One region of the Bacillus sp. JJ1566 genome, then DNA from elsewhere that is predicted to be linked to it. Evidence: riboswitches for the same ligand, from Rfam matches in the RefSeq annotation. Region 1 holds a riboswitch; each other region holds the start of a gene.

The links. Region 1 has a riboswitch for cyclic di-GMP ahead of V7112_RS05480 (leucine-rich repeat protein). Riboswitches for the same ligand answer to the same signal wherever they lie in the genome.
Region 2: linked by a shared signal. The riboswitch ahead of V7112_RS12715 (methyl-accepting chemotaxis protein) and the one ahead of V7112_RS05480 (leucine-rich repeat protein) in region 1 are both predicted to bind cyclic di-GMP.
Region 3: linked by a shared signal. The riboswitch ahead of V7112_RS05885 (sensor domain-containing diguanylate cyclase) and the one ahead of V7112_RS05480 (leucine-rich repeat protein) in region 1 are both predicted to bind cyclic di-GMP.

The regions. Positions count from the first base shown of each region.
Region 1 covers NZ_JBALOP010000008.1:58,969-62,256, forward strand. Annotated here, with positions in the region: gene V7112_RS05465 (InlB B-repeat-containing protein) at 1-128, shown strand, start outside; gene V7112_RS05470 (hypothetical protein) at 1,066-1,422, shown strand; gene V7112_RS05475 (hypothetical protein) at 1,584-1,688, shown strand; cyclic di-GMP riboswitch class I at 1,815-1,901, shown strand; partial or broken gene V7112_RS05480 (leucine-rich repeat protein) at 1,987-3,288, shown strand, end outside.
Region 2 covers NZ_JBALOP010000028.1:67,358-70,645, reverse strand. Annotated here, with positions in the region: gene V7112_RS12715 (methyl-accepting chemotaxis protein) at 1-1,567, opposite strand, end outside; cyclic di-GMP riboswitch class I at 1,653-1,739, opposite strand; gene V7112_RS12710 (Gfo/Idh/MocA family protein) at 2,558-3,288, opposite strand, start outside.
Region 3 covers NZ_JBALOP010000010.1:71,206-74,493, forward strand. Annotated here, with positions in the region: gene V7112_RS05875 (hypothetical protein) at 1-2, shown strand, start outside; gene V7112_RS05880 (YxcD family protein) at 1-277, shown strand, start outside; gene V7112_RS05885 (sensor domain-containing diguanylate cyclase) at 436-1,626, opposite strand; cyclic di-GMP riboswitch class I at 1,789-1,916, opposite strand; gene V7112_RS05890 (ABC transporter ATP-binding protein) at 2,200-3,288, shown strand, end outside.

The DNA of each region.
Region 1 (3,288 bases):
CAGGTGGAGAAAAATCTAATAAACTACCAATCACAGCAACAAATACCTACTCCATCCTTCTAGCTGGCTTACTGCTCCTATTACTAGGCACCGTGTTTTACCTAGTTAACAGAAGATTGAAAGCTTAGGGACAGAGGGACAGGTCCCTCGTCCCAGGGAAAATATTGTATTCTAGTTAAATGAACCGGAGAGCATGAGAATTATCATGCTCTTCGGTTTTTTTGGGACAGGGGGACAGGTCCCTTGTCCCAGGAAAAATTCTGTAATCCAGTGGTACTACAAATGTTTCCAAAACCCAAGGTAGAGCTTTTTTATTTATCGACTAGAATACTGTATGATAAGGGGTGGAGGTTAGATAAAAGATGAGCAAAAATAAAGGTGGACTATTTAAAGCAATCCGAATCGTCATCCTCGGCTTCTTATTCATAAGAGAATTAATTACATACAAAATAAAAAAGGGAAAGTAGGGACAGAGGGACAGGTCCCTTGTCCCAGCTATTTTAAATGTCGTAAGTTTATTTGCTTATTGGAACAACCAGGAAGTTGTTAATCAACTTTGTAAAAGGGCACTATTGTGTTAACTGTCACTGGATTTTACCAACATCCCCACCCATGACCTTATTTTACAGCGATTGTCACTAGTACCGTTTGCTAAGTGGAAATCTAGAGTCTAATCCCCTCGTATTTTGACCGAGGAATTGGACGGCTGACCTTCAAAATCGCCCCCCTCGTCTACCCATTTTCATTGTACTCAAGATCACCATTAGGTCTGTAGAATTAGTGTCTTTTTCAATTTCAACGTTTTCTTTGTCATCACTAGCAACTTCCTCGGCTTTTTTCAACGCCGCAGCCACACGTGCATAAGAGCAATTACATATTTATCTTCTGTTGTTATATCCGTTTGAAACTTTAAATCCAGTACCCTTCCATCGTCTTCGAGTTTCGCAAAATCATAATTCTTGAATCATGCACTGAAATTCCTGCACCCACGTGCTATTTGTGCAGGAGTTTTGGAGGGATTGTCGAATTACATTTTTATATGGTATAGGATAGGGTGATCGAAGCGTGTTTAAGGCCAAAGATTGGAAGAAAAAGAGCTTGCGAATTTTATTTTTACTTACTATTTATTTTGCATATGAATACCAAAAGCCAATAATGACAACAGAGAAAGCCACAGATTATGCAGCTTTGTGCTTGTTTGTTCCACCAAAAAGATTGGGAATAGAATCCAAGGAAATGAATTGGCCCTATATTGAAGCAGAGAAACTTTCCATTGATCAAAAGAACGGTTTTTTTAATCAAATAACGAATAAACGCGAGTTCAATATAACTCTGATAACTAAAAATGGAGAAGAACTAATGGTTAAGCTTGACGCGTATAGTGGAGATTGCCTTGAGGTGACTGGACCATTAAATGAATAGGGTGGACTACTGCTTATTGTGCGAGGATAAATAAGAAAAGTAAGGTTGATAGGATTAACCCAGAATTATGAAACTAATGAACAAAAAATTGATTGAAAAGAACGAGGAGGGTTTCCCGCATCTCTTTACGGGTTATATAAACGGGAATAAAAGGAGGGCAGTTGATAGGAAACAAGTGGTATTACTTCTATAGTGGCGGTCAAATGGCAGCCAATACTACTATAAATGGCTATAAATTCAATGCAAATGGAGCTTGGATTAACTAGATTGGGACAGAGGGACAGGTCCCTTGTCCCTGTAAAAATATGGTGGGACGAGGAACCTGTCCCCTTGTCCCAGGTATTTCCTAAACTACCAATTTAGTTTATACTATTAGATATAGTTAAAAATACCTATTTTTATGGCAAACTACTTGAAAGAGTAGGACGCAAAGCTAGAGGGGCTACTTCGGATTTTAGAATTGCCAGCCAGTTGCAAGCTAAGAATTGTGATGCCCTTTTTAGGGTGTTTTTTTTTTGCAGGTGAATAGGTGAAAAATGATGAAAAAAGAGAGGGAATAATTTAATGTTAGAACCAGTTGAAATCAAACCAACAAGTAAAAAGGTGTTAACACTACTTTTTACTATATTTTTAATAGGAGCTTTCCAATTCATGAGTCCTATAACGAAAGCAGAGGTACAAGGTACGACTCCAATCAACGAGGAGTTTGAATGGGTAGATAATGGAGATAACACGGTTACGATTACGAGATACATAGGGACTGACACAAATGTCAACATACCAAATGAAATTGATGGCAAAGCAGTTGTTGAAATCGATGATTTTGCATTTAATGGGTTTCTTAATGGGGTTAAAATCACGAATGTATATATTCCTAGTAATGTAAAAAGCCTCGGGCAAGCAGTTTTTACTAGAAACGTTTTAGAATCTATTGAGGTAGATCCTGATAATCTCTACTTTAAGGACATTGATGGAAAAGGTTTATATTCGAAGGATGGAAAAGTATTAATTCAAGGTACAATGTCTGGCCAAATTAATGAGGGAACGGAAATGATCGGTGATCAAGCATTATTAGGTATGGTCTTAACCAATATAAAGCTTCCTAGTACCATAAAATATATTGGAAAAGCAGCCTTTTATGATAACGAAATTTCAGAATTAATAATTGGAAGTAACATAAGCTTTAGTCCTACTAATTCTTTTGCATCTGTAGCGTTTGGGAAAAACCCACTCCAAACCATTAAGGTAGATACAGATCATCCAAACTTTAAAGATATCGATGGAAAAGGAATGTATACCAAAGATGGTAAACAATTAATTATTGGTACAGCTTCTGGTGAAGTTGCAGAAGGAACAGAATCAATACGTTACGATGCATTTATTTCTACAAAAGGATTAACAAAGTTAGTTATTCCAAGCAGTGTTAATAAGATTGATGATTATCTATTTAGACACGGTACTCTACATGAGGTGGTTATTCAAGGGAAGGATACAATTATTAATCTTTTTGAATTCGGTGGCTCTGGAATTCTAATCCATGAGAATTCTCAACCAATAAACAAAAATATAACAATTTATAGCCATGCCTCATCAGGTGCAAAGGAATATGCAGATCAATATGGTATGAATTTTGCTTTGATTGAAAATGGATGGGAGTTGAAAAACGGTCAGTGGGTTTATTATGAAGACGGAATACAACAAACTGGTTGGATTCTGGACGGTAGCACTTGGTATTACTTGGGAACCGATGGTTTTATGAAAACGGGTTGGTTGCTGGAAAATGGTTCTTGGTATTACCTTAATAGTAGTGGTGCGATGATGACTAATTGGCAAAAAGTAAATAATATCTGGTATTACTTTAATAAT
Region 2 (3,288 bases), on a different contig from region 1:
CCGATACTTCCTCGACGCCTGCTGCCGATTCTTCCGCCACCGCAGCAATACCTTCGATGGCTCCACTGATCTCTCTTGTGTCATCAAGCACACCGTAGAGGGAGCCGGACATTGCCTCAATTTGGGTGCCGATATCAGCGATTTTCTGCTTTAACTCATTGAATGTTTTACCGGTTGTTTGGATTTGCGCGGTACCTTCTTCAACAGATTGGTAGCCGTCATCCAAGGATTGAACGACCTGCTTAGATTCAATTTGAATATCTTTTACAATCAACGTAATTTCAGAGACGGATTTTCCAACCTGTTCAGCAAGCTTTCGCACCTCGTCGGCGACTACGGCGAAGCCTTTTCCATGTTCACCTGCGCGAGCAGCCTCAATCGCTGCGTTCAATGCTAAAAGATTCGTTTGTCCTGCAATTTCTTGAATCACATTCACAAGCTTCGTAATTTCATTAGTTTTGTTATCCAGCCCAACCACCATCGCATGGGACTGTTTCATTTTTTCATGGATGCTGTTCATCTGTTGAATCGATGTTTCCATATAGGCATTTCCATCATTTGTTAGTGTTAGCATCCCTTGTGAATGGTCTTTAATGTCATCGCCCTTCACTGCAACCTGCATGATTTCCTGTGAGAAATCGGACATTTTTTCAATTAAAATGGTGGACGATGTTGCCTGGTCCTCTGAACCGCGTGAGAGTTCTTCCATCGTGACGGCGATTTGCTGACTGCCAGCCATGACCTCATCCGCATATTGGGTCAATTCCTCACTCTGGCCGGTCACATTATCGGAAACAACAGCCATTTGCTTGACCATGCCTCTTAGGTTTTCATTCATACCATTGACCGCCGTTACAAGCTGGCCTATTTCATCCTTGAGCTTTGTTTTAATAGGCTCTGCCTGAAGCTCACCATTCGAAATCGCCTTCATACGATACGCCACATGTTTCACTGGTCTTGAAATCACTTCGGAGGTAACAATCGAAATAATTGTTCCTAAAATAATCGCAACTACGGATACCACAAGCCCAACGATGTTCGCCTTCTCACCGTAGTTAACAACGTCCTCACCAGCCTGGACAATCTGTCTTTCTCGCTGATTCGAAAGGTTTTCAACTTGATCCATTAAGCTCCTTGCAGCCGGCTGGATGTGGGTCTGCAGATTATGCTTCGCAAGCTCGGCATTGCCACTTTCATAAGGAATAAACACATACTCTTTAATCATGTCACGCCATTTTTTCGTCTCGCGTAAAAGTTCCTCGACCTCTTTGATCTTCATCGCACTTAACTTTCGACTGGTTAAATCATATTCCACAGAATAGATATCATAATCGTTTCTATAGGAAGATTCCCCATACAGTACAAACCCACGAGCCAACGCAATGCTCTGAGCAATATTGTATTTCAAACTATCATATTCTAGTAAAACAGTGAGTTCCTCAGACACCATGTGATCCGTCTTTTGATTCATACTGGACACTGCAAAATAATTATAGGCTGATAAGCCTATACAAAGAATTATTATCGTAAAAAAACTAGCAAATAATCGCATGCGAATACTTTTCATCTATGATACCTCTTTCTTGTTGAATATTGAAAAACAAGGCAAAAAAATAAAGCCAATTCTATTGATTGGCCTAAACGCTTGATACTTTTGTAGACAGGCGATCATAGTACAGTGTACGGTAGACCCTATGCTTCTGGGCCACACCCTTTCAGAAAGTTTGCCCTTTTCTTCAAATATATGATTTTCTACCCACTAGTATATAAGTTTTTTCACCTTTGAACAATACTTCACACCACGAACCCTATTACTTTTTTACTACTAAATCTAACAATAACTTAAAAAAATCATCCTTACTCGCCGGTAACACCTCTGGTAACTCAACACTCGTTTTCATCCTAAAATCCCTCCATTTATAGGAACCACGGGGACGGTTCCGTTTCTGGGTCACAAGGACAGGTCCCTTGTCCCATTTGGGACGAGGGACCTGTCCCTCCGTCCCGCTCTAGTAATCTAGTATTGCCGCAATTTTGATAGATATACATTTTTGATAGAAAAAGTTTTACTAGATTTGGAGGGAAGGAATTGCCGGCAAAAGAGGAAGAAAGAACAAAAGCGCAAGCTCCTTGAACAGTCCCGACAAGCACAAGATAAGATGGCTAGAAGGTTGCACTTTAACCTTCTTGACAGATTGGCTTGTGACCTCGAGGGGCTAGGCGCTGGAGCTGGATGTAGCTAAACAACGTAATAAGTTATCCACAAGGTAGGATTTTATAGTTTCCTTAAAAACAAAAAAAGCCAACCCGAAGGCTGACTTTTATTCAAATGCGCATTGGCGTATTTGCTCACAGATTTTTTAGGCCCACACGACGTTGCCACAAGACGTGGCGTTTTTAATCTTTGATCTTTGCTTGAAAAGATTCCTTTGAAAATCGCATGTCTCCGCCGGAGGCTTTAACTTTATTCAGCCATGGTTTGAATACTCCACTGAATGATGAGACTCTTATACATTCCATCCCCACTTACGGAAGTTGGGACTTCTGCTGAATAAAGTTAGCGAGCAGACGCAAGAGCCTGTTCAATCACACGCATATTTTTCAATGTTTCTTCCACACTGTACATCGGTTGTTTATTGGATAGGACACTTTCCGCAAAATGCTCCACCTGAAGCTTGTACTGGTCACCCTGAACCGTTTCTTCACGCTGTCCAGCCTCTCCGGTTACAACTAGTACGCCGTTCCCACCTTCGTTATCCGGACGGAAAGCATGCTTTGCTAGAATAGAACCTTTTGTACCAATAACTTCATAAGATGCATTAAATGGTTGCTCTAAGCTCACATCAAAATTCGCAATTACACCACTTTCGAACTTCAATGTACCTGCTGCAGTAATATCAACATCATGTGTCGGATGTAGATTCGCTGTTGCCTTTACTTCAACCGGCTCTTCGCCCGTAATCAAGCGACTTGCATGAATGCAGTAGCAGCCCACATCGTAAAGCACTCCGCCGCCAAGATCCTTTTGCATCTTTATGCTGCCTGAATTTAAATCATGAAGAAAAGAGAACGTCGAACGAATCAGCTTCACATCACCGATTTCACCTGATGTAATGATTTCCTTCACACGGTTATGCTGTGGATGGAATTGATACATGAACGCTTCCATAAAAATCACATTATTTGCTTTAAAGGCTGCCGCCATTTCTTCCACGTCTTGTGATGTCAACGCAGCTGGCTTTTCACAAAGCACATGCTTACCGTGCTGTGCAGCTTCTATCGCCCATT
Region 3 (3,288 bases), on a different contig from region 1:
AATTCTTTCGGAACAAGAAATCATTAATGCCGTCTGTGTTTATATCGGCTTAAAAAAGCAAGTAAAGCCAGAAGAGGTTGAAGTAGAGCTCATGTATGACGATGACTATGGGTTCTCCGCAGAGGTTTATGTGAACGATCGAAAACAGGTCCTTATTATGGCGAACCTAATTGAAGCAATTCGTTTATGGCTTGGCGAATTTCTAAACAGAGACCCGTATGCCGGGATCAAACTTGTGTTAGACGATGAAGAAGGCATTATTGCCCATATTAACTAAGAAAAGCGCAAGCGCCTTGTTCAGCCCCGACAAGCATAAGAAAAGCCGGCCAGAAGGATGCCCTTTATCCTTCTTGGCGGATTGGCTTATGACCTCGAGGGGCTAGGCGCTGGAGCTAGACAACGAGTAAAAAGCTCATCCATTTGGATGAGCTTTTATTAATGAGCCACGACCATGCGATTTTTTCCACTTTCTTTTGCAGCATAAAGCGCTTGGTCTGCTGCTTTTTTCAAAGAATCAACAGTTGTTCCATTATATGGAAATACACCAACGCCCGTACTAATCGAAACCGTAATTTTTTCATCATTAATGATCAGTGGGTGTTCGCGATAGTACCCCTTTAGCGTTTCGTAGATTTCCTCCACACCCATATCGATTTGGGATTTAATGAGAATCATGAATTCATCGCCCGCATAACGATAGCCTTCTATCTTATCATTACATAGCGTTTTTATTCCATCTGCAAGTATCTTTAAATATAAATCTCCAGCATCATGGCCGAAGTGGTCATTGACTTGTTTTAAATCATCTGAATCAATCATCATAACTGTAATTTCGTTATTTTCGTTTCGAATTAAATGTGCTAAATCCTCATGGAAAGCACGGTGATTTTTTAAATCTGTTAATTCATCGGTACGAGACATCGTATAAATTTTCGCATATAATCGAGCTGTTTCAATCGAGTTGATAACTTGAGCACCAATCATTTGCAAGAGGTCCTCGTGCTCCTTCCGATAGGCGAAGTCCTTAAAGCTTTGGGTCGAAATCACACCTTTAACTTGGTCATCAATTACAACTGGTACGAAAAGACAGGACCTTGTATCTTTGTCCCCCTCCCCCATTTTTGTATTAAATTCGATGTTTTGGTTTTGATGCTTGAGGTGAATGATTTCTCTTGTTTTAATAACCTTTGATGTGTAATTTTCACCAAAGTCCACGATACTAGGAGGAGCCGGTTCTCCATTATCCATAATAAAAATAAATTGGATATGCGTATCACCTGGATTATGCAAGGCAATATAAAATGCATCTGCTGGCATAACACGTGAAACCATCTCATAGGACTTTTGAAGAAGAACGCTTTCATTTAGGGTTTTACTGCAAATTTGGGCAAATTCATGAAGGATACGGTAATGCTTGTTCATCCAATGCATATTTTCCATTTGTTCGTTCATTTGTTGGAGTTGGGTTAAAAGGGTGCTGGTAATCTCATGTTCTTCTTGTTCTTGACTGGCCGCGTCAAAAAAGCTACGAATCTCATCGGAAATCAAATTCTTTTCGGAACCAACCTTTGCGATTAGTTCACTAATTTTTTTTAGTACGTTCAGATTCTGGATGTATTTCTCCATTTGTAATCACTTCCAAAATTTTATAGAGGGAGTTCTAAAAGAATAACAAGCGCTCCCTTATCCAAAAATCTAGTAGAATAGTAGCAACAAAATTATATAATGGTATAAAAAAAGACTAATCAAATACCGATTAATCTTCGTTCTTACGATACGAGTTATACTCGGCAACTGGCTGGCATGTCCAAAAACCGGATGTTCAAAAAGGTAGTCGATTCCTTCTTTTTAAACTCATGGACTAAGCCCCTATAGTTTTGCGTCTTCATCTTTCAATGAATTTGCCTTTACTTTATTCAATTACCCTACTAAAGAAAGAGTATTTTAAATTGTACTATAATTATATTTCTATTTTCGCTTTAGGTCAATGAAATTGGCCTAACATTTTTCTAAATATGTGAATATTTTCCTATTACTAATATCCTAGTTAATCCCTCTCGATTATTTTCAACAGTGAAACCCATATTTTTACACCTTGACTATTGTGATTGTTATTGAATTTTTTACCGGTTCGTGTATAATTATGCCGGATTACATAAAATCCTATCACTTTAATTTAATAGAAAGAAGGGGGTTGCTATGAAAAGTATACCTATTATCCAGTTTAAAAATGTAACGAAACAATATGATAATGACCAACCTGTCCTCAACAATGTCAGCTTTGAAATTGAAAGAGGAAAGTTTTATACCCTTCTTGGTCCTTCCGGATGTGGAAAAACAACAATATTACGTTTGATTGCAGGATTTATTGAACCCTCAGATGGAGAGGTTTATTTTAATGGAAAAAAAGTAAATACGACACCTGCCAATAAACGTCAGGTTAATACGGTATTTCAGGATTATGCCTTATTTCCACATCTTAATGTATATGAAAATGTTGCCTTTGGCTTACGAATAAAAAAAATGAAGCAATCTGAAATCGATAAAAAAGTGAAGGAAGCTTTAAGCTTCGTCAATCTTACTGGCTATGAAAATCGTGAAATTAAAGAAATGTCTGGTGGACAGAGACAACGTGTTGCAATTGCTCGCGCGATTGTCAATGAGCCGGAGATTATTTTATTGGACGAGCCCTTATCTGCGCTCGATTTAAAGCTTCGTACAGAAATGCAGTATGAGCTTCGCGACCTTCAGAAGCGCCTTGGCATTACCTTTATCTTTGTCACACATGATCAAGAGGAAGCTCTTGCTATGTCTGATGAGATTTTTGTATTGGATAAAGGAAAGATTCAACAAAGTGGCAGTCCGATAGATATTTATGATGAACCAATCAACCGCTTTGTTGCAGATTTTATTGGAGAATCTAATATCGTAACAGGAAAAATGCACAAGGATTTCCTAGTTGAATTTGTTGGAAAAACATTTGATTGTGTTGACCAAGGCTTTTCTGACAAAGAACAAGTTGATATTGTCATCCGTCCTGAAGATCTAGAAATTACCTCTGTTGAAAAAGGAAAGCTACAGGTTGTTGTAGACTCTCAGCTTTTTAGGGGTGTTCACTATGAAATTTGCGGCTTTGACAAGGACGGAAATGAATGGCTTGTACACTCCACAAAGAAAGCTAAGGTTGGCGATGAAATCGGGCTTTACTTTGATCCTGAGGCGATTCATGTTATGCGGATTGGAGAAACAGAAGAAGAATATGATCGTCGTTTAGAGGCATATGTGGAC